Regions from separate parts of the Bacillus sp. CIS52 genome, predicted to be linked through region 1. Evidence: predicted binding sites of a transcription regulator. Region 1 holds the regulator's gene; each other region holds the start of a gene.
The links. Region 1 encodes Rex, which represses fermentation and respiration genes when NADH is low (regulators of the CRP and FNR family bind a similar motif). Its sites were predicted from a motif close to TTGTGAAATATTTCACAA; they were not measured.

Region 2: ACH32G_RS03160 (DUF1641 domain-containing protein) is a predicted target of Rex. The motif match lies at 1,860-1,877, and genes of this name have one in related genera.
Region 3: ACH32G_RS06545 (YwiC-like family protein) is a predicted target of Rex. The motif match lies at 3,783-3,800, and genes of this name have one in related genera.

Annotation. Positions count from the first base shown of each region.
Region 1 covers NZ_JBIUFR010000004.1:264,181-271,467, reverse strand. Annotated here, with positions in the region: gene tsaE (tRNA (adenosine(37)-N6)-threonylcarbamoyltransferase complex ATPase subunit type 1 TsaE) at 1-36, shown strand, start outside; gene tsaB (tRNA (adenosine(37)-N6)-threonylcarbamoyltransferase complex dimerization subunit type 1 TsaB) at 17-706, shown strand; gene rimI (ribosomal protein S18-alanine N-acetyltransferase) at 717-1,172, shown strand; gene tsaD (tRNA (adenosine(37)-N6)-threonylcarbamoyltransferase complex transferase subunit TsaD) at 1,165-2,205, shown strand; gene ACH32G_RS15795 (ABC-F family ATP-binding cassette domain-containing protein) at 2,429-4,357, opposite strand; gene moaC (cyclic pyranopterin monophosphate synthase MoaC) at 4,497-5,009, shown strand; gene ACH32G_RS15785 (redox-sensing transcriptional repressor Rex) at 5,006-5,653, shown strand; gene ACH32G_RS15780 (twin-arginine translocase TatA/TatE family subunit) at 5,672-5,842, shown strand; gene tatC (twin-arginine translocase subunit TatC) at 5,849-6,610, shown strand; gene ACH32G_RS15770 (YdiK family protein) at 6,649-6,840, opposite strand; gene ACH32G_RS15765 (CPBP family intramembrane glutamic endopeptidase) at 6,837-7,287, opposite strand, start outside.
Region 2 covers NZ_JBIUFR010000001.1:722,775-730,061, forward strand. Annotated here, with positions in the region: partial or broken gene ACH32G_RS03150 (MFS transporter) at 1-26, opposite strand, end outside; gene ACH32G_RS03155 (NAD(P)/FAD-dependent oxidoreductase) at 134-1,312, opposite strand; gene ACH32G_RS03160 (DUF1641 domain-containing protein) at 1,352-1,768, opposite strand; gene ACH32G_RS03165 (cupin domain-containing protein) at 2,155-2,652, opposite strand; gene ACH32G_RS03170 (DMT family transporter) at 2,782-3,765, shown strand; gene ACH32G_RS03175 (ABC transporter ATP-binding protein) at 3,793-4,530, shown strand; gene ACH32G_RS03180 (ABC transporter permease) at 4,532-5,293, shown strand; gene ACH32G_RS03185 (uroporphyrinogen-III synthase) at 5,317-6,135, opposite strand; gene ACH32G_RS03190 (hypothetical protein) at 6,309-6,494, shown strand; gene ACH32G_RS03195 (macrolide family glycosyltransferase) at 6,533-7,287, opposite strand, start outside.
Region 3 covers NZ_JBIUFR010000001.1:1,364,757-1,372,043, forward strand. Annotated here, with positions in the region: gene argS (arginine--tRNA ligase) at 1-825, shown strand, start outside; gene ACH32G_RS06535 (nitrate/nitrite transporter) at 959-2,149, shown strand; gene fnr (fumarate/nitrate reduction transcriptional regulator Fnr) at 2,247-2,963, shown strand; gene ACH32G_RS06545 (YwiC-like family protein) at 2,994-3,713, opposite strand; gene ACH32G_RS06550 (Crp/Fnr family transcriptional regulator) at 3,857-4,333, shown strand; gene ACH32G_RS06555 (nitrate reductase subunit alpha) at 4,513-7,287, shown strand, end outside.

The DNA of each region.
Region 1 (7,287 bases):
GAGGAGATTAATAAACATGACAATACTGGCAATTGATACGTCAAATTACACGCTGGGTGCCGCGCTCGTTCGTGAGAAAACGGTGATGGCGGAGTATATTACATATTTAAAAAAGAATCATTCCGTGCGGGCGATGCCTGCTGTCAATTCATTGCTGGAGGATTGCGGCATAAAACCGCAGGACCTCACGAAAATAGCGGTGGCGAAAGGACCGGGATCGTACACTGGTGTCAGAATCGGTGTGACGCTGGCGAAGACTTTGGCTTGGTCGCTGAAGCTTCCGATTTCCGCTGTGTCGAGCCTTGAGGTGCTGGCGGCGAACGGACGGCATTTTCAAGGTCTGATCTGCCCGTTATTTGATGCCAGGCGCGGACAGGTGTATACGGGACTTTATGAATATCGGGACGGCCGATTACAATCCGTTCTTCCTGATCAGAATGTGCTTTTGACTGATTGGCTCGGCATGCTGAAAGAAAAAGCGTCACCGGTTTTATTTTTAGGACACGATACAGCCATTCATGAAGAAACCATTCTGCATGAAATGACATCTCAAGCAGTGATAGGAACGGCTGCACAGCATAATCCGCGGCCGTCAGAGCTGGCGTTTTTAGGCTTGGAAAAAGAAGAAGCGGATGTCCACAGCCTTGTTCCGGATTATTTGCGTCTGGCAGAGGCTGAAGCGAAATGGATGGAATCTCAAAAATAGGGTGATGGGGATGAAAACGAAAACGGCGATTCGAAGCATGCGGCCGGAAGATATTGATCAAATTTATGAAATTGAAACAGCATCCTTCACTTCTCCGTGGACGAAGGATTCATTTTATCATGAGCTTTTGGAAAATCCGTATGCGCACTACCTTGTCATTGAAAAGGACGGCTGTCTGGCGGGGTACTGCGGAATCTGGATTATTATAGATGACGCGCAGATTACGAACATAGCCATTAAGCCGGAATACCGGGGCCAATCATTGGGAGAAGCGCTGTTTCGAGCTGCGGTAGAATTGTGCAGAGAAAAAAAGGCAAGGAGGCTCTCTCTCGAAGTCAGGGTCTCGAATCATCCCGCCCAATCCTTATATAAAAAATTCGGTCTTCAGGCCGGAGGAATCAGAAAACAATACTATACAGATAACGGGGAAGATGCGTTATTAATGTGGGTGACATTACATGAGTGAAAAACAAGATATTTATGTATTAGGAATTGAAACAAGCTGTGATGAAACAGCGGCTTCAGTCGTAAAAAACGGTAAAGAAATCGTTTCTAACGTAGTCGCTTCTCAAATTGAAAGCCATAAACGGTTCGGCGGGGTCGTGCCTGAAATTGCGTCCAGACATCATGTGGAGCAGATTACCCTAGTGATTGAGGAAGCTCTTTTAAAAGCGGAGATGGGCTTTGACGATCTTGATGCGATTGCCGTAACGGAAGGACCCGGACTTGTCGGAGCCCTGTTAATCGGAGTCAATGCGGCAAAGGCGTTAAGTTTTGCCCATCAAATACCGTTAGTCGGCGTCCATCACATTGCGGGCCATATTTATGCAAACAGACTGGTAGGGGAGCTTCAGTTCCCGGCGCTTGCTTTGGTTGTGTCGGGCGGACATACGGAATTGGTTTATATGGAAGAGCACGGTTCATTCGAGGTTATCGGAGAAACGCTGGACGATGCCGCAGGCGAAGCTTACGACAAAGTGGCGAGAACGATGGGGCTTCCTTATCCGGGAGGACCGCAGATCGATAAGCTGGCTGCTGTGGGAACGGATTCCATTCCGCTTCCGCGTGCGTGGCTGGATGAGGGATCTTACAATTTCAGCTTCAGCGGGCTGAAATCAGCCGTGATTAACACGCTCCATAACGCCTCGCAAAAAAATGAGGTGATTCCTCCTGAGGATCTTGCCGCGAGCTTTCAGCAGAGTGTCATTGATGTACTGACGGCAAAAACCTCTAAGGCCGCGAAAGAATATGGGGTTAAACAAGTGCTGCTTGCGGGAGGCGTAGCCGCCAACAAAGGGCTGAGAGCCGCTCTGCAGCAGGAATTCAGCCATCCGGGAGATCCTGAGCTTGTTATCCCGCCGCTTTCTTTATGTACGGACAATGCAGCGATGATTGCGGCTGCCGGAACCGTTGCTTTTGAAAAGGGAATCCGGGGTTCATATGATATGAATGGACAGCCCGGCTTGGAATTAACATCTTTTGATCGTCTCACGTTGTAAAACGTGAGGCTTTTTTTAATTTATTAACAGATAATTCTAACATATCCACAGGATTGTGAATATATTCAGAAATCCAGGCTGGATAAGGGTCTATAAGTTGTTAGTAAAGTGGATAAAGTCAGAAAATTTTGTGGATAGTGTGTATAAAGCGCTTACTTAAATAGCAGGCAAGGAGAAAAGCTGTGGATAAAAAAGCACCCCTTAAAGAGGTGCTTGACTTTTTCTATTCTTCTGAGGAGAGTTCTTCCCACTCCGCTAATAATCGTTCCAGCTCTTGATTCAGAGCTTCGTTCTCTGTGTGAATGGTCTGTACCTTTTCATGATCCTGATACACGTCAGGGTCGCACAGCAGCTCCTCATTGGCGCTGATTTTCTCTTCGGCGGATGAGACGGCTGCTTCGATTTCTTCAATGCGTCTCAGGCGCTGACGTTCTTTCTTTTTCCATTCTTTTTCTTCCTCGTATGTTCTTTTCGTGTCCTGTTTGACCTTGCCGGCAGGCTGTGCTTGCTCTTTTTCCTGCCGTTTCATTTCTTCCAATTCCAGCTGCTGGGCTTTTTTCTCGGTGTAATAGTCATAGTCACCCAAATATTCTTCGGCATGATCCGGAGACAGCTCCAGCACCCTTGTGGCGATCCTGTTAATAAAGTAGCGGTCATGCGATACAAATAACAGCGTTCCCGGATAGTCGATCAGGGCGTTTTCCAGCACTTCTTTACTGTCCAGATCAAGGTGGTTTGTCGGTTCATCAAGGATGAGAAAGTTTGCTTTTTGCAGCATCAGCTTGGCAAGCGCGACTCTTGCTTTCTCACCGCCGCTTAGAGAACGGACAGGTTTCAGGACATCGTCTCCGCTGAACAGAAAGTTGCCGAGGCATGTCCTGATCTCTTTTTCCGGCATGTCCGGATATTCATCCCACAGCTCGTCCAAGACGCGTTTAGATGAGGTCAGTTCGGCCTGCTCCTGATCATAATAGCCGATTGTGACATTGGAACCGTACGTGATCGACCCGGATTTCGGACTGAGCGTATTGATTATGGCTTTCAGCAGGGTTGACTTGCCGATCCCGTTCGGTCCGACGAGGGCGGCGCTTTCCCCTCTTGTAATGCCGAAGGTCAGGTTTTTCAAAAGCGGCGGCTGGCCGTCATAGCTGATGGAAACATCCTGTACGCGAAGGACGTCGTTTCCGCTCTGTTTTGTAATGTCAAAACGGAAGGCGGCTGATTTTTCATCACCGAGCGGCTTTGCCATGACGTCCATCCGTTCAAGCTGCTTTCGTCTGCTCTGGGCTCTTTTCGTTGTTGATGCTCTGGCCAGATTTCGGTCGACAAAATCTTGGAGCTTGGCGATTTCGTCCTGCTGTTTTTCATACAGCTTCAGGTTTTTCTCATACTGCTCAGCTTTTTGTTCTAAATAGGCGCTGTAGTTGCCGAGGTATTTTTTGCTTTCTGTCCGTGAGACCTCGTACACTTGGCTGACGACTTTATCAAGGAAATATCTGTCGTGGGAGACAATCAGGATGGCGCCTGAATATCCCTGTAAATAATGCTCAAGCCATGTAAGCGTGTCGATGTCGAGATGGTTCGTCGGTTCATCCAAAATAAGCAGATCAGGCTGGGTCAGAAGCAGCTTGCCGAGTGCAAGCCTTGTTTTCTGGCCGCCGCTCAGGCTTTGCACTTTCACGGAATCGTCAAATTTCCCGAAACCGAGGCCGTGAAGGATGGATCGGACGTCCGCTTCATACTGATAGCCGCCTTTATCCTTGAAGTCCTGCTGAAGCCTGTCATAGGTTTTCATCAGCGTCTCAAGCTCCGCGGGGGCGGCCGTAGCCATCTTTTCTTCAATAGAACGCATTTCTTTTTCCATTGCTTTCAGGAAATCAAAAACACTCAGCAGTTCTTCTTTTATGGTAAGCTGGGATTCCAAGCCTGTGTGCTGGGCAAGATATCCCATCGTTAATTCTTTCGGTTTGATTAATTCACCCTTTTCATATGAAAGGTGACCTGCGATAATTTTAAGGAGAGTTGATTTGCCGGCTCCGTTTCTGCCTACAATGGCGATGCGATCCCGAGATCTGACTTCAAGCTTTATATTGTTTAAAATAGGATCAGCGCCAAAAGATTTGGACAGCTGATTAATTTGTAAGATCATCATATTATTTCACCTCTGTTATAATAAGTTAAGTGTAGCTTATCAACCTGCTGTCAGCAAACAATACATCAGAATTGGAACATTATAGGATAAGACATCAGGGAGAAAATAGTGTATGATCAGAAGTAAGGAGAGTTTAAATATGAATGGATTTTCTCATTTTAATGAAGAAGGCCGTGCCCGCATGGTGGATATAAGCGATAAATCTTCAACAGTCCGTACTGCCGCTGCGATATCCAGCGTACACATGAAGCATGACGTGTACAGCAGAATCAAAAACCGCGAGATCGGAAAAGGAGACGTACTGGCTGTCGCACAGGTGGCCGGAATCATGGCTGCAAAGCAGACCTCAGCGATTATCCCGATGTGCCACCCGCTTTCTTTAAGCAGCGTCGACATTTCATTCGGCTGGGAGGAAAAGGATTCCGAAGCCGTTCTTCATATACAGGCAAGCGTAAAAACGAAAGGGAGTACAGGTGTGGAAATGGAAGCGCTAACTTCCGCTTCAGTCTGCGCTTTGACCGTTTATGACATGTGCAAGGCGCTGGATAAAGGAATGGTCATCGGCCCGACCTGCCTCATGGAAAAAACGGGAGGCAAAAACGGTGATTTTAAAAGAGATGCATCTGAGTATAAAGTGGAGGACCAATCATGAACAAGGATCAATCAAAAATTCCGCAGGCGACAGCAAAACGGCTGCCGCTTTATTACCGCTTTTTAAAGAATTTACACGCGTCAGGAAAGCAGCGCGTTTCATCTGCTGAACTGAGCGATGCGGTAAAAGTCGATTCGGCCACGATCCGCCGGGATTTTTCCTATTTCGGGGCGCTCGGCAAAAAAGGATACGGCTATAATGTGGATTACCTGCTGTCATTTTTCAGAAAAACATTGGATCAGGATGAAACGACGAACGTCATTTTGATCGGTGTCGGGAATTTAGGGACGGCGTTTCTTCACTATAATTTCACAAAAAATAATAACACAAAAATATCTATGGCTTTTGATGTGAATCAGAGTAAAATAGGAACTGAGGTAGGCGGTGTGCCTGTCTATGATCTTAATGATTTAGAACTTCACATTAAGGATGAACCCGTGGCGATTCTTACCGTTCCGGCGGTTGCCGCGCAGTCAATCACCGATCGGCTCGTGTCGCTCGGAATCAAGGGGATCCTTAACTTTACGCCGGCCCGTTTGAATGTGCCGGATCACATTCGAATTCATCATATAGATTTAGCTGTAGAGCTTCAATCATTGGTTTATTTCTTAAAGCATTATTCTGTTTTGGAAGAAATTGAATAACGAAAGGAGGAGCTGCACATGATCGGTCCTGGAAGCCTGGCTGTTATCGGTGTGGTGGCGGTGATTATTTTCGGTCCGAAGAAGCTTCCCGAGTTAGGAAAAGCCGCGGGGGACACGCTTCGTGAATTTAAGAACGCCACTAAGGGATTAGCCGGTGAAGAAGAGGAAAAAAAGAAAGAAGAACAGTAAGATAGGATGACGCGTATGAGAGTGAATCAAATGACGCTTGTGGAGCATATTGCCGAACTTCGGAAACGATTGCTGATTGTGGCGTTATCCTTTACGGTTTTCTTTATTGCCGGCTTTTTTCTGGCAAAACCTATCATTGTGTATCTTCAAAAAGCCGATGAAGTAAAAGAGCTCACCCTTAATGCTTTTAACCTGACGGATCCGCTGTTTATCTTTTTGCAGTTCGCGTTTATTATCGGCATCATTTTGACTTCGCCGATTATTCTCTATCAGATTTGGGCGTTTGTCAGCCCGGGGCTGTATGAGAAGGAGCGCAAAGTAACACTCAGCTATATTCCGATTTCGATCGTGCTGTTTGTCGGCGGTGTGTCATTTTCTTATTATATTTTATTTCCGCTGGTCGTTGATTTTATGAAGCGGGTCTCGAATGACTTGGATGTCAATCAGGTGATCGGAATCAGCGAGTACTTTCATTTTCTGCTGCAGCTGACAATTCCGTTCGGGCTGCTGTTTCAGATGCCGGTGCTGATCATGTTTTTAACGAGGCTCGGGGTTGTCACGCCGATGTTTTTATCGAAGATCAGGAAGTACGCGTATTTTGTGCTGCTCGTGATCGCCGCGATGATTGCGCCGCCTGAGCTGCTGTCTCACTTGATGATTACGATTCCGCTTTGCATTTTATATGAGATCAGTATCCTGATCTCAAAAGCGGCGTACCGGAAAAGGCAGACCGGCAGCAGTGAATCCGATCAGGACGTATCAGCATAAAAAAAGCCATTTCTCCATGATGAGAAATGGCTTTTCTTTTATTTTTGATTTTTCTTCACTTTAAATGAGAAAGCGAACATTTTAAACGAGATGCTGATATTATAAGCGGCGAAAACCATCAGCAGTATGGAATAAAAAGACCACATGCTTCCCGGCGAGCTTGCGGCCAAATACGTAAAGATACAGCCGACTGCGAAATAAATCAAGCCCCAAGTCATTGGGTTCCTCATACAAACAATCCTCCAATAATTAATTGCATTTGTTCACTATGCTGTTCAATATATTTTTGGGCGGGGCCGAGCTGCATGACCACGACAATGGTATTCATCATGACATGGGCGAATATCGGCACAATAATCCGTTTCGTCTGCACATACAAGAACGCAAAGGTAAAGCCCATAGCCGTATATAGCAGCAGGTGTGTGAGGTCCTGATGCACAATGCCGAAAATGACGGAACTGATCAGTCCGGCGAAAAAGAAATTCGTTTTTTCATATAATACACCGAAGATGATCTTCCGGAAAATGATTTCTTCAAGAATCGGCCCGACGATAGAAGAAACGATAATCATGAGCGGCATGGCTTTAATAATGTTGAGAATGGCTTTCGTGTTTTCAGAACCGCTGTTCACGTGAAAGACATACTGCTCAATCATTCCGGCGATACCCTGAGAAAAT
Region 2 (7,287 bases), on a different contig from region 1:
AGTCCGATGCCTGAAAGAAATCCTGATGACGGAAGACAGAAATTCAGCGCATCAGCCGCGGTGCTGACTGTTCACGTTAACATTTAGACATAAAAAAACACTGCCGAGAAAGTCGGCAGTGTCATTTGAAGGATTAGTAAGCCAGGCTGAATAATCCTTTGATATGTGTTAAATAACGTACGTTACTTGCTTCTTTCATTAAAGATGCCGGAAGACCTTTCAGCGGAGTAGAGTTCGCTCCGATGATGGCAACCGCGTCTTTACGTCCGAGACTTGCAAGCGTACCAGAGTTTACAGGCTTGAATGTTTCAAGCGTTTTTCCTTCTAAGTAAGCGAACAGGTTGTAACCGACAAGTTCACCCATCTGCCATGCGATCTGCGCTGTAGGCGGGTATGGACGGCCGTCCGGCGCAAAGTATACTGCGCTGTCTCCGACAACAAATACATCTTCGTGAGAAGTAGATTGTAAGAAATCATTAACAGTCGCGCGGCCGCGGTTCACTTCAAGACCTGATTCGCCGACTAACGGGTTGCCTTGTACGCCGCCTGTCCATACAAATGTGTTGGCAACGACTTTTGAACCGTCTTTCAGATCAATGACGTTTCCTTCCACGTTTGTAACAGGAAGACCTGTTAAGAACTCAACACCGCGTTTTTCAAGACTTTTTGTCGCGCGTTCGATAAGATCATCAGGAAGAACAGGAAGAATTTTCGGACCTGCTTCAACTAGTTTCAGTTTGATTTCTTTATGGTCTACGCCGTATTTTTTCGTAAGGTTCGGCATGATGTCAGCAAGCTCACCGACAAGCTCAACGCCTGTTAAGCCGCCGCCGCCGATAAGAATCGTTGCATCAGCTTCGTTTTTCGTTTTAGAGTATTCACGCACACGGTCTTCCACGTGTTTGTATACTTTGTTGGCATCCGCAGCAGATTTGAGCACCATGCTGTTTTCTTCGAGTCCAGGAATGCCGAAATAAGCCGTAACTGAACCAAGTCCGACAACAAGCGCGTCATAAGTCAGCTTAGAACCGTCAGAAAGGGCGACTTCTTTTTTATCAACTGAGAAAGAATTGACTTCTGCGATTTTAATGTCAACGTCTTTTCCTTTAAGAAGTTTTTCAAGCGGCATAGCAACAGCCTGTTCAGACACGTTGCCGGCTGCAAGGCGGTGCAGTTCCGTAATAATTTGGTGAGTCGGGTATTTGTTCACAACGGTTACGCGTGCTTCATCTTTACTGTAATGTTTGCGAACGGTTAAAGCAGAAAGAACTCCGCCGTAACCAGCGCCTAAAATGACAATATGTTTTGACATCGTATATCCTCCGTCCTTTATATCAATTTGAATCTGAGATTATTTTTGTTTTTCGTTCATGATTTCAAGATAGCTGTTAGCAAAACGGAACAGCTTTTGCGCTTGAGGATCTTTCAGCATGCGCAGCAGGCCGAAAAGTCCGATCGTGTCATTGCTTGCATCCGCGCGGTCTTTTGCTTCGATCGCAGTAGCCGCAATGTCTTTCGCTGTTTCTTTCACAGGCTCAAGAATTTCTGTAAGCGCACCCACTGTATCGCTCTTCAATACTTCGTCTGTCGCTACAGACTGTGCAAAATCATAAGACTTCGTTAAAATATTTACTAACTCAGTCAGTTTTGGTAGCTGATCCACTAAAACAGTCAGTGATTCTTGAACTTCAGGTTTTAGCAGCTGATCAATAAGATCGCGTTGGCCTTGGCTGACAGATGCATTTGTTTGATCGATTGTTTCTGGCATATCCGATTCTCCTTTACTATAAGCAGTGTGCTGATTTTTTTGGAAAGGGTAGCCTTTCCCCTCTCATGCAGAAAAGCATGAAAAAGCAAGATTGTGAATCCGTGCACAATCAGTTGCAAAAATAAATGTTTACTACCCAGTTTTTCACTTTGCCATATTCAGTATTATTTTTATATCAACAAAAACAATTGAATAAGTCAAAATTTCTTTTTCCTCTCTGAAAATAGCAAACATAAAAAACCCCAATTTGAATTACTCTTATATAATAACACTTTTTGAACAAAATTTGAACGTGAATTGTTTCGTTTATGAAATTATTTATATGGCGGGGGTGTAATAACGTTTCTTTTAGGCTATTTTTTTACAGACCATCCGCTTTTCCCCTGTCATTTCTCCCACAATTTTATAAGCGGGCCCGTTTTTCCCGTAAAGGGATCATATTCCGGGAGCGGGACACGGCTGATTTCTTCTGAAGTTCTATCATTTTTCTCCGTTTTTGTATCGTACTGCCGGCCGCCCGGATAAGCCCCGATCACGGTGAAATCAGAACTGGCCGACAGTTTTTTATGTCCGGTGCCGGCCGGAATGACCGCTGCGTCTCCAGTTTGAAGAACGGCGTCTGCGCCTTGTTCCCCGCCGAACCTCAAAACCGCGTTTCCTTTTACCGCGACGAGAACTTCGTGGGTGGTGCTGTGAAAATGGTGATACGGAAATACTCCGCCCCTCCAGCTGTTCGACCAATCGTGCCGGCGGAGGACGGATTCCGCTTTCTGTACCGTTTCTTCATTAAATACCGCTTTATAAATGACAAGCGGGAGATTCGGATTATTCGGAATGCGGCCGTCATCTTCAAAATAAAGAACTTCAATATCCTCTTTCTGCATTGTGTTCACCTCCGTATATGTCTGTTTCCCATTCATCAGTTGTTAAAACGCTATTTTCACATATTCCATTGCGAAGCCTGCCGGTGAATAGTATAGTATAAAAAAATATGTGTCAAAATGAGGGATTTCATGAAAGCCATCATATTCGGAATATTGGCATCTCTGTTTTTTGCAGTCACATTTATTTTAAACAGGGCGATGGAGCTTTCCGGCGGAAACTGGATGTGGAGCTCTTCCCTGCGTTTTCTTTTTATGGTTCCGTTTTTATTTCTGATCGTTTATGCGAAAGGAAAATGGGTGCCGCTCTGGCATGAAATCCGGAAAAAACCGTTTTTTTGGCTGAAGTGGAGCTTTACCGGCTTCGTGCTTTTTTATGCCCCGATTACCTTTGCGGCGGCATACGGGCCGGGCTGGCTGATCGCCGGCACGTGGCAGGTTACAATTGTCGCGGGTGTGCTCCTGTCGCCGTTTTTCTATGAAACAAAAGATTCACCGGCGGGCCCGGTTCCCGTCAGACAAAAGATCCCGCTGATTTCGCTGGTTACTTCCGTCATCATCCTGATCGGAGCAGGCCTGATTCAGCTTCAGCATGCGGGCTCTCTGTCCGGGCGCACGATACTATTCAGTGTTGTGCCGGTCGTCATCGCTGCATTTGCCTATCCGCTCGGCAATCGAAAAATGCTGGAGCAATACGGCGGTAAACTCGACACGTTTCAGCGCGTGCTCGGCATGACGCTCGCAAGCCTTCCGTTTTGGCTTCTGATCGCCGCTTTCGGCTGGCACAGAGACGGGCTTCCGTCAATGGGGCAGACATTTCAATCTTTTATCGTCGCGCTCAGCTCGGGTGTTATCGCGACAGTGTTATTTTTCCGCGCCACCGATATGGTGAGGAATGAGCCGCAGAAGCTCGCTGCTGTTGAAGCGACGCAATCCGGAGAGGTTCTGTTTGCGCTGATCGGCGAGATCGTCTTTTTATCTGCAGCGTTTCCGTCACTTCTTTCGTTTGCCGGACTGTTCATTATTATTGCGGGAATGGTCATGCATACATTCGCTTCACGGCAGACAGACCCGAAAACGGCGGAACAAACGGCAGCCGATCTCACCGGTTCCTGATTTTTTTTACGAAAGGTGTCATCCTGTATGAAAGAAGAAATTCCGGCAATATCTTTTCTGTCGGCCGGCAAACGCTATAAACAAAACAATACGTCCTTTGATGTCCTCAACCAGGTAACCGGACATATCCAAAAAGGCTCTATTACGGCGTTGATAGGGCCGTCCGGCGCGGGGAAAAGCACACTGCTGTCACTGTGCAATCTGATGAATACACCTGATGAAGGCGAAGTGCTTGTATTCGGAAAAGAAATAAGGCGCTGGGACATCAGAGAGCTCAGAAAAACCGCGGGCCTTGCATTCCAGTCAGCTCCCGTCATCGACGGCACAGTGCGGGACAACCTTCTGCTCGCAGAAAAACTTCACGGGACACAGCACTATACGCCTGAAGAGCTCGCAGACTTCACTGATCTTCCGCACGGGCTTCTGGATCAGGATGCAAAAGAATTATCCGGCGGACAGCGGCAGAAGCTCTCGTTGGCGAGAACCCTCGCCAGCCTGCCGTCTATCCTGCTTCTCGATGAAATTACATCGGCCCTGGACCCCGCATCTGTTCTCATCATCGAAAAGCTGATTACAAAGCTCCATCGGCAAAAACAGCTGACGATCCTGTGGATCACTCATAATCTTGAACAAGCGGAACGGATATCCGATACGGTGTGGTTTATGGCCGAGGGCAGGCTTTTAGAGATCGCGGAAACGAAAACGTTCTTTAAAGAACCGAAACACGAAAAGGCCCGGGCGCTTTTACAAGGGAGCGGGTGCTGATATGGATTATCTTTCTCTGTTATTTACAAGTGTATTTGTCATTATCGCTTTATTCCTGTCTAAATCTTTTAAAGCCGGCGTAGAAAAAGATATGATCATCGCAACCGTCAGGGCCGTCATTCAGCTTCTCATCATCGGCTATGTGCTGTCGCTGATTTTCCACGGTGATCACCCGGTGTTTATCCTACTCATGGTGCTTCTTATGCTCACGGCCGCTTCGCATAATGTCGCCAAACGGAAAAAAATGCGGATCGGTTCATTTTGGCGCGTTTATCTGACACTGGCTATTGTGGAAATCGTGACACAGGGAATTTTACTGGCCCTTCATATCATTCCGTTTACTTCAAGATATGTCATTCCGATAAGCGGCATGGTCATCGGAAACTCCATGGTGCTTTCAAGCCTGTTTTTAAACCGGCTCAGTTCGGAAGCGGATCTGCGGAAGGAAGAAATTCAGCTGATTCTCTCTCTCGGCGGAACGCCTAAGCAGGCAGTCCGCCATATATTGACGTCCAGTATGAAACTCAGTATGATACCGACACTGGAAAGCCAGAAAACATTAGGTCTCGTTCAGCTTCCCGGCATGATGACGGGACAGATTTTAGCAGGGGCTGATCCGATACAGGCGGTGCGCTTTCAGCTGTTGATCGTTTTTACAACGATGGCCTCCGCTCTTCTTACATGTATCATACTCAGCGCCTTAACGTATCCATCCCTTTTCACGGAACACTGGCAATTAAAAAAATTCAGCAGGGAAGCTTAGGCTTTTCCCTGCTGAATGATTGTTTATGACAATGTCAGAGATTCATAGTAACGGGATAATTCAATAATCATCGCTCCCATCCGCTCAATGTCCGGAGCAAGGACTCTCTCCACCCCTTCATCCTTGATCGCTTCAGCCGTCACTTTGCCGACTGCGGCGGCAAGAACATGGTTTTCGAATGCTTGCTGCAGTTCTTTTGCGGACCCTTTTTCTTTTGCATAATCAAAGAGAGAACGCACTTGAATGGCTGTCGTAAAACAGACGGCGTCAACCTCGCCGTTTAACAGCTCTCCCAGCAGTTTATCAACCGTCTCCCTTTCAGGCGGAATATGCTGATAAGGCAGAACGGGGAATACCTCCGCTCCGTTTTTCTCGAAGAATTCCGTTAAAACGGGCGCTTTTTCGCCATGAAGCTGTATCATGACTTTTTTATCTTTAAAGTCAAACCGTTCCAAGGAGCGGATCAGCCCTCTTGTTGTACCGTCTTCATCAGAGGCATGCGGCGTGATGCCGAGCTTCTTTAAGGCCGCATATGTTTTATAGCCTCTGCAGCCGATTTTCGCTTCATGTACGGCCGCTAGAAATTCTTCTTTCAAACCTATTTTTTCTGATACGGACAATAACGTTTCCGTCCCGATGCCTGTGGTAAATATCACCCAGTCGGCTTTTTGCTCAGCAAATGTTCTTACGTCAGGTTCTATCTGATCCTCCGCCAAGTATACGGTTCCTTGGAGGGAACGGGTGACTGCCGTTCCGCCCTGCTTTTCTATTAATCTTGTGATCTCTTCTGTTTTCCGCGAACCGCCGATGGCAATCCGTTTACCTTTCAATCCTTTTCCCATCGCTGTTTTTTCTTCCCTTCAGATGCCGGGCGCCCCATGGCAGGCCGTCATTTATTTCTATTATTGTTACGCAATCAGCCGGGAAAATCAAGATATGCTCCGTTGAATCCCCCGTGCAGTTGCTGTATCATTAACCGGGCAGAATGATTTGATTCGCGGAGGGACTTTCAATCATGGAAACAAAAAAAGAGTTCGAAACAAAAGGTTACGATACTTCGGTCATTTATGAGTTCAATGAATATCCTGATGTTCACAGCGGCCGATGTGATAATTGCGACTATACGCTGTTTAAAAGCTCAGTGAAGGGCGGAAAATTTTTGCGGGAATGCCGGAGATGCGGCATGAAGAAAAATATATAACAAAACAGGCAGCCGTCCGGCGCTGCCTGTTTTTTCAATCAATTTTCGACGGACGCCTCTTTCAGAAATTCTTCAATGGCACAAACAGCCTGTTTGGCGCCGCCGGTTTCTTCTATTTTCTGCTGCATGCTTTTCACACGGCTGAGGATGTTTTTATCACCGTAAACTTTCTGAACATCTTTTTGGAGACGCGCCGCAGTGACTTCCTTCGGCGGCAGATGCACGCCGAGCCCCAATTCATCCACGCGCTTTGCAGTGACCTCTTGTTCGTGCATTTGCGGAACGACAACGAGCGGAACACCCGCATTCATCGCCTCCATTGTACTGTTCATCCCGCCGTGAGATACGAACAGCTTTGCTTTCTCCAGTACATCAAGCTGCGGAACGTGCTGGCGGATAATAAAGTGATCGGGCACATCCGAAAAACTGTCCGGATCAATTGTTGTGCCGACTGACATAATAACCCGCCAGTCTGAGTCCCGAAACGCATCGATACACATTTGGTAAAATTCAGGCCAAGCGTTAAACGCAGTTCCCAGTGAGATGAGCATAAGCGGACGGTCATCAGCCGCATCAATTTCCAAACTTCCCGTATTTGTACGTTTCCCAAGGGACGGACCGGCAAAACAAAACCGTTCGTCAAAGGTTTCCTGTTTCGGCTGAAAAGCTCTTGGCATAAAGACGATATTCAGTTTTTCAGGCATGAAAAACTCTTCCATCGTCATCCGTTTCAGTTGTTCATTTTCAATTTTCTCCTGATATTCTTCTATCGCCTGTTTGGCGGCTTCCATCG
Region 3 (7,287 bases), on a different contig from region 1:
GGCCATGTATACGAAGAGGACGGCGCGACATGGTTCCGCTCCACAACGTTCGGCGACGACAAAGACCGCGTGCTGATCAAAAAAGACGGCTCATACACTTATCTGCTGCCGGATATCGCATACCATAAAGACAAACTTGACCGCGGATTCGACAAGCTCATCAATGTATGGGGCGCGGATCACCACGGCTATATTCCGCGTATGAAAGCGGCAATTGAAGCGCTCGGTTACGAAAAAGGCACATTGGAAGTTGAAATCATTCAGCTCGTTCATTTATATAAAGACGGCGAAAAAATGAAGATGAGCAAACGTACGGGGAAAGCCGTCACGATGCGTGATCTGATTGAAGAGGTCGGCCTTGACGCAGTCCGTTATTTCTTCGCGATGCGCAGCGCTGATACGCATATGGATTTTGACTTGGACCTTGCCGTATCGACATCTAACGAAAACCCTGTGTATTACGCGCAATACGCACATGCCCGTATTTGCAGCATGCTTCGCCAAGGGGAGGAGCAGGGGCTTAAACCGGCGGCGGATCTTGATTTCAGCCATATTCAATCAGAAAAAGAATATGACTTGCTGAAAACGATCGGCGGCTTCCCTGAGGCAGTGGCGGAAGCGGCGGAAAAGCGAATCCCGCACCGTGTCACAAATTATATTTATGATCTGGCTTCCGCTCTGCACAGTTTCTACAATGCGGAGAAAGTCATCGATCCGGAAAATGAAGAGAAGAGCCGCGCGCGCCTTTCTTTAATGAAGGCGACGCAAATTACGCTGAACAACGCGCTTCAGCTGATCGGCGTATCGGCTCCGGAAAAAATGTAATCATTATGATAGGACAAAGTCTTCGGGCTTTGTCTTTTTTTTGTATATAAAACGTGTGATGTACTTCACAATCCCGCACACCGAGTTTTTGTATGATAAGACTGATATTGAATCAGTGAAAGGGGCAAGCCGAATGATCAATCGTCAACATATTCAATTATCGTTGCAGTCATTAAGCTTAGTGGCGGGGTTTATGGTGTGGGTGCTGATTTCATCGCTCATTTCCCAAATGACATCAGATATTCATTTAACCAAAGGCGAGATTTCATTGGTGACGGCGATTCCCGTTATTCTAGGATCGCTTCTCCGCATTCCTTTAGGGTATTTAACGAACAGGTACGGCGCGAGGCTGATGTTCATGATCAGCTTCATCCTGCTTTTGTTTCCCGTGTTTTGGATCAGTATGGCGGATTCTCTGTTTGATTTAATCGCGGGCGGCTTTTTCTTAGGGATCGGAGGGGCGGTATTCTCCATCGGAGTGACGTCGCTTCCGAAATATTATCCGAAAGAAAAGCACGGTGCCGTCAATGGGATTTACGGTGCCGGAAACATCGGAACCGCCATTACCACTTTTGCGGCGCCGGTTATCGCTCAGGCCGCGGGATGGAGAGCAGCCGTTCAGATGTATCTCGTTTTGCTGGCTGTTTTCGCATTACTGCACGTTTTGTTCGGCGACCGGCATGAGAAGAAGGCCAAAGTTTCCGTGAAAACCCAAATCAAAGCCGTTTACCGAAATCATGTGCTGTGGTTTTTGAGCATGTTTTATTTTATTACGTTTGGCGCTTTTGTCGCCTTTACCATCTATCTGCCGAACTTTTTGGTTGAGCATTTCAGGCTGAGCCCCGCGGATGCAGGGCTGCGGACGGCCGGCTTTATTGCGGTCTCTACGCTGCTCAGGCCAGCGGGAGGATTTCTTGCCGATAAAATGAACCCGCTCCGCATTTTGATGTTCGTTTTCGCAGGGCTTACGCTGTCAGGCGTTATGCTGTCTTTCTCGCCGGCGATCGGCCTCTATGCGTTCGGATCACTGACGGTGGCAGTCTGCTCAGGGATTGGAAACGGGACGGTATTTAAACTGGTGCCTTTCTATTTTTCGAAGCAGGCGGGGATTGCCAACGGTATTGTGTCTGCTATGGGAGGGCTGGGCGGTTTTTTCCCTCCGCTGATTCTGGCAAGTGTATTTCAGGCAACGGGCCAATACGCGATCGGGTTCATGGCGCTTTCAGAGGTTGCGTTAGCCAGCTTTGTTCTTGTGATCTGGCTGTATTGGCAGGAAAGAATGAAAACACATACGGAGAGAAACAGTCGGAGCCTCAATTCATAATGATCCATTCACAAGATTGTTAGTTTTTTCTGGGTGAGTGCAAATCAAGTCACGTTACAATATATATACGCAACGTGACTTTCTTCGAGGTGAGCTCATGAATATTCTCTCTGTCCGAAAATCTGATAAAGAACTTCTTTCCCGTGAACTGCATGAATTGCTGGAATCAATCAGCACGAAAAAGAAAATGAAAAAACACACCTATTTGTTTCAAGAAGGAATGGATGCAGAAGAGCTTTATCTGATTCAATCGGGGCTCATTGAAATCGGCAAGCTGACGTCTGACGGAAAAGACCTGACACTTAGAATCTGCCAGAAACACGATATCGTCGGGGAACTGACACTGTTCACAGAAGAGCCGAGGTATATGCTCAGTGCAAAAGTGTTAGAGGACGGCGAGGTGCTCGTCATTAATAAAAACAAGCTGGAAAAGGAATTGATTCAAAACGGTAATTTGACGTTTGAATTTATGAAATGGATGAGCACCCATCTGAGAAAAATCCAGTCTAAGATCAGGGATCTGCTTCTTCACGGCAAAAAAGGGGCGCTCTATTCCACCCTTATCCGTCTGTCAAACAGCTACGGGGTGGAACGAAGCGACGGGATTCTGATTAACATTGTGCTGACAAATCAGGATTTGGCAAAGTTTTGTGCGGCGGCACGGGAAAGTGTCAACCGCATGCTGGGAGATCTGCGCAAACAAGGGGTTATTTCGATAGACGAAACCGGAAAAATTATTTTGCACAAGCGGGACTATTTACGGTGTGAGATTGAATGTGAAAACTGTCCGCTGGAAATCTGTAATATTGACTGAAAAAACAAGGACAGCCGGTGTCCTTGTTTTTCAATTTGTGATACATATACACATGACGGCGAAAAAGAAGCCGGCATTTGAGATTTCCAGAATGCCGATCGTTTTCGCGGGCCAATTTCTCCCGTGAAAAAACCACGCCCGCAAACTGCTGGGGATAAAAGCGAGAAATGCCCAGCCTGCTCCGAGAAGACACGATAAAAAGGGGAGCAGCAAATGATATCCCCATGAACAGTACGCAAATGTTCTGTTTTTTCTCTCCCGGATGACCGACTTCACATAAAAGGAACTTCCGATAAAAAATAAAGCAGATTGAGAGAGAATAAACCAAGCCCAGCCGTCAAGGGTTCCCGTCCCCAGCCAGCAGCTCGCAAGCCCGCCTGAACAAAAGAACAGAACACCTGCCATATCATTCACGAGCGCCCGTTCGTTTTTTTGGCGGGCATAATGCATATGGATAAGAAACAGCGGCAATAAAGAAAGGCCGACCCAGACGAGCTGCGGTTTATGATAGATAGAAATGATCAAAAAGCAGCATGCCGGAAAACCGTAAATAGATATCCACTTTTGATAGGGGTTGAGCCGTTTCTTTTTCAAGGCGAGCGAAACGGGATAAACCGCCAAGTAAAGGAAAAGCCAGCCCAGAAAGAGCGGAATATGCCAAAAAACCGGGCCTCCTTTGACCATGCCGAGTAAAAACGGAATCAGCAGCATCGCCCATGCGCCGTGCTGATTCGGAATCATCACCTTCATCGAAATCCTCCTTTTATATGTCATTATAAATGCAGGCATCCTCCTGATAAGTGATATTCATCATACAAGCTGTGAAATACATCACTGCCGCGCGGGCTCAATCGGGCTACACTAAAGCTATCAATAGCACAGGAGGCTTTCCTATGAATCAGTGTCACTATTTATTATTTCTGAAACAACTTCCTATGTTTAACGAAGTGCCCCTGTCCATTGTCGAAACTTTGCTGAAAAACGGGACGTTTATCAGCGGCTCATCTGATCAGTCCCCATCCTTTCTTCATTCACAATCCGTTTATATTGTATTAAAAGGCAGTATCCGTTTTAAGGACAGCAGGCTGCCTGAAGGATCGCAAACTGTTGCGCTGTGGGAAAAAGGCGATGTGTTTCCGATTGATGAAAAAGGCGGGCATTCTTTATCGCCTTTTATCTCAGTCAATGCCTCACCGGACATTCTGGCACTACATATTCCATATTCCATTTTTAAGCAGATGATGTCTTACCATCCGCGGCTGCAAATGAATTTTTTGGCGATGCTTCAGCAAAATGTCTTTTGTTCCTATCAGTTGTTTTTGAGGTATCTGCATACATCACGCGATGAAAACGCTGAACCCGGTTCTTAAAGAGGACCGGTTTTTTTCTTTGAAAGAAAACGTCCTGCCATGAACGCCGCCGTCTTTCCTGCTCCTTTGTGTGAATGTTTTGTGAAAAAAGCAGAGTGTGTGACATAGTTCACAAGGAAATGCGCTCTCTCTGTTTATAGTGTACGTAGCATCACCTGACTCGGAAGGAGTGAACGATCATGAAGAAAAAGAAAATGAGTCCGCTGTTCAGGAGATTAAACTATTTTTCTCCTATCGAACATCATTCAAATAAACATAGCCAAACCACTAGCGAAGATCGTGATTGGGAGAATGTATACAGAAACAGATGGCAGTACGACAAAGTCGTTCGCTCCACCCACGGCGTCAACTGCACGGGTTCTTGCAGCTGGAATATTTACGTGAAAAACGGAATTGTCACGTGGGAAGGACAAAACTTGAATTATCCATCAACAGGCCCGGATATGCCTGATTTCGAACCGAGAGGCTGTCCGCGGGGCGCCAGTTTTTCGTGGTACATCTACAGCCCGCTCCGTGTGAAATATCCGTACGTGCGCGGTGTGCTGGTCAATTTGTGGCGGGAAGCACTGCAGGCGCATCAAAATCCGCTTGATGCCTGGAAATCAATTGTTGAAAATCCTGAAAAAGCGAAGTCTTATAAACAGGCAAGAGGGAAAGGCGGATTTGTGCGCGCTGAATGGTCTGAGGTGCTGAAGCTGATTTCAGCCTCTCTGCTGTATACAGTCATGAAATACGGGCCTGACCGGAATGTCGGCTTTTCTCCGATTCCGGCGATGTCCATGATCAGCCACGCATCAGGTTCGCGATTCATGTCTTTAATCGGCGGCCCTATGCTCAGTTTCTATGACTGGTATGCGGATCTTCCGCCGGCGTCCCCGCAAATTTGGGGCGACCAGACGGACGTTCCGGAAAGCAGTGATTGGTACAATTCAGGCTATATCATCACATGGGGTTCCAACGTTCCGTTAACGAGAACGCCTGACGCACATTTTTTGGCGGAAGCCCGCTATAAAGGCGCTAAGGTCATTTCGATCAGTCCGGATTTTGCGGAATCCTCAAAGTTCGCCGATGACTGGCTCAGTATCCGCCAAGGGACTGACGGGGCGCTTGCGATGGCAATGGGGCATGTCATTTTGCAGGAATTTTACGTGAATCAAGAGACGGAGCGGTTTATCAAGTATGCGAAGCAATACACGGATTTTCCATTCCTCGTCACTCTGTCAAAAGAAAACGGTGTATACACAGCGGGCCGGTTTCTGCATGCGAAGGACATCGGGCGGCAGACAAAGCATGATCAATGGAAGCCTGCGGTCTGGAATGATCAGACAGGCGCTCTTGCCATACCGCAAGGAACAATGGGTTCCCGCTGGGACGGACGGCAGAAATGGAACCTGCATATGATCGATGAAGACACCGGGGAACCGATTGAACCCCGACTCTCTGTGCTTGGAATGGAGGACGAAATCGGCTCGGTGCGCATTCCGTATTTTTCAAATGACGGAAACAAAGTGCTCAAGCGGGATCTTCCTATTAAAAAATTGGACCTGAACGGCGAAGAGGTGTGTGTCACGACCGTGTTTGACTTGATATTGGCCAATTACGGCGTGAACCGGAGTATCGGCGGACAATCAGCTGTATCCTATGATGATCCTCGTCCGTTTACACCTGCCTGGCAGGAACAGATCACAGGAATTAAAAGAGAAGCCGTTATACAGATTGCCAGGGAGTTTGCTCAAAATGCGATTGATACAGACGGCCGGTCCATGATTATCGTCGGAGCGGGGATTAACCACTGGTTCAATTCCGACACAATCTACCGCGCGGTGTTAAATCTTGTTTTATTGGTAGGCGCACAAGGCGTAAACGGCGGAGGCTGGGCTCATTATGTCGGTCAGGAAAAGCTCCGTCCTGCTGAAGGGTGGCAAACGATCGCAAATGCAAAGGACTGGGAAGGCGTGCCTAAGCTGCAAAACGGCACCTCATTTTTCTACTTTGCGACAGACCAGTGGCGTTACGAAGACCAGCCGATCAGTGACTTGGCTTCACCGATCGCTTCTTCATCCCGCTACAAGCATCACGCCGATTACAATGTGCTGGCGGCGCGATTAGGGTGGCTGCCGTCCTACCCGACTTTCGATAAAAACGGCATTGACCTGTACAAAGAAGCTGAAAAAGCGGGGGCGGAGACACCTGAAGACGTTGGTGTGTATATAGCCTCACAGCTTCAAAACAAAAAGCTGAAATTTGCGATTGAAGATCCTGACAATGAAGCCAATTTCCCAAGGAATCTCTTCGTATGGCGGGCCAATCTGATCTCAAGCTCAGGAAAAGGGCATGAATATTTTCTCAAGCATCTGCTGGGGACGACGAACGGTTTGATGAATGACGACAGCGACAGCATCCGCCCTGAAGAAATTAAATGGCGGGAGCAGGCGCCGGAAGGGAAGCTCGACTTATTAATCAATCTCGATTTTCGAATGGCGGGTACGGCGCTGTATTCCGATATCGTGCTGCCGGCGGCGACATGGTATGAAAAACACGATCTCAGCAGCACGGATATGCATCCGTTCATCCATCCTTTTGCTCCGGCGATCTCGGCACCGTGGGAATCGAAGTCAGACTGGGATATTTTCAAGGCACTGTCAAAAGCCGTTTCCGATCTGGCGGAAGAAGTCGAGATGGAGCCGGTGAAAGAAGTGGTTGCAACGCCGCTCCTCCACGACACGATGCAGGAATTGGCCCAGCCGTTCGGCAAAGTCAATGACTGGAGCAAAGGCGAATGTGAAGCCATTCCGGGAAAAACAATGCCGAACATCCATGTTGTTGAACGGGATTACAAGCACATCTTTCATAAAATGACCGCGCTCGGGCCTTACACCGGTTTAAAACCGAGCGGAACGAAAGGCATGAGCTGGTCGATAGCCGATGAATATGAATCACTCAAAAAGAGACTT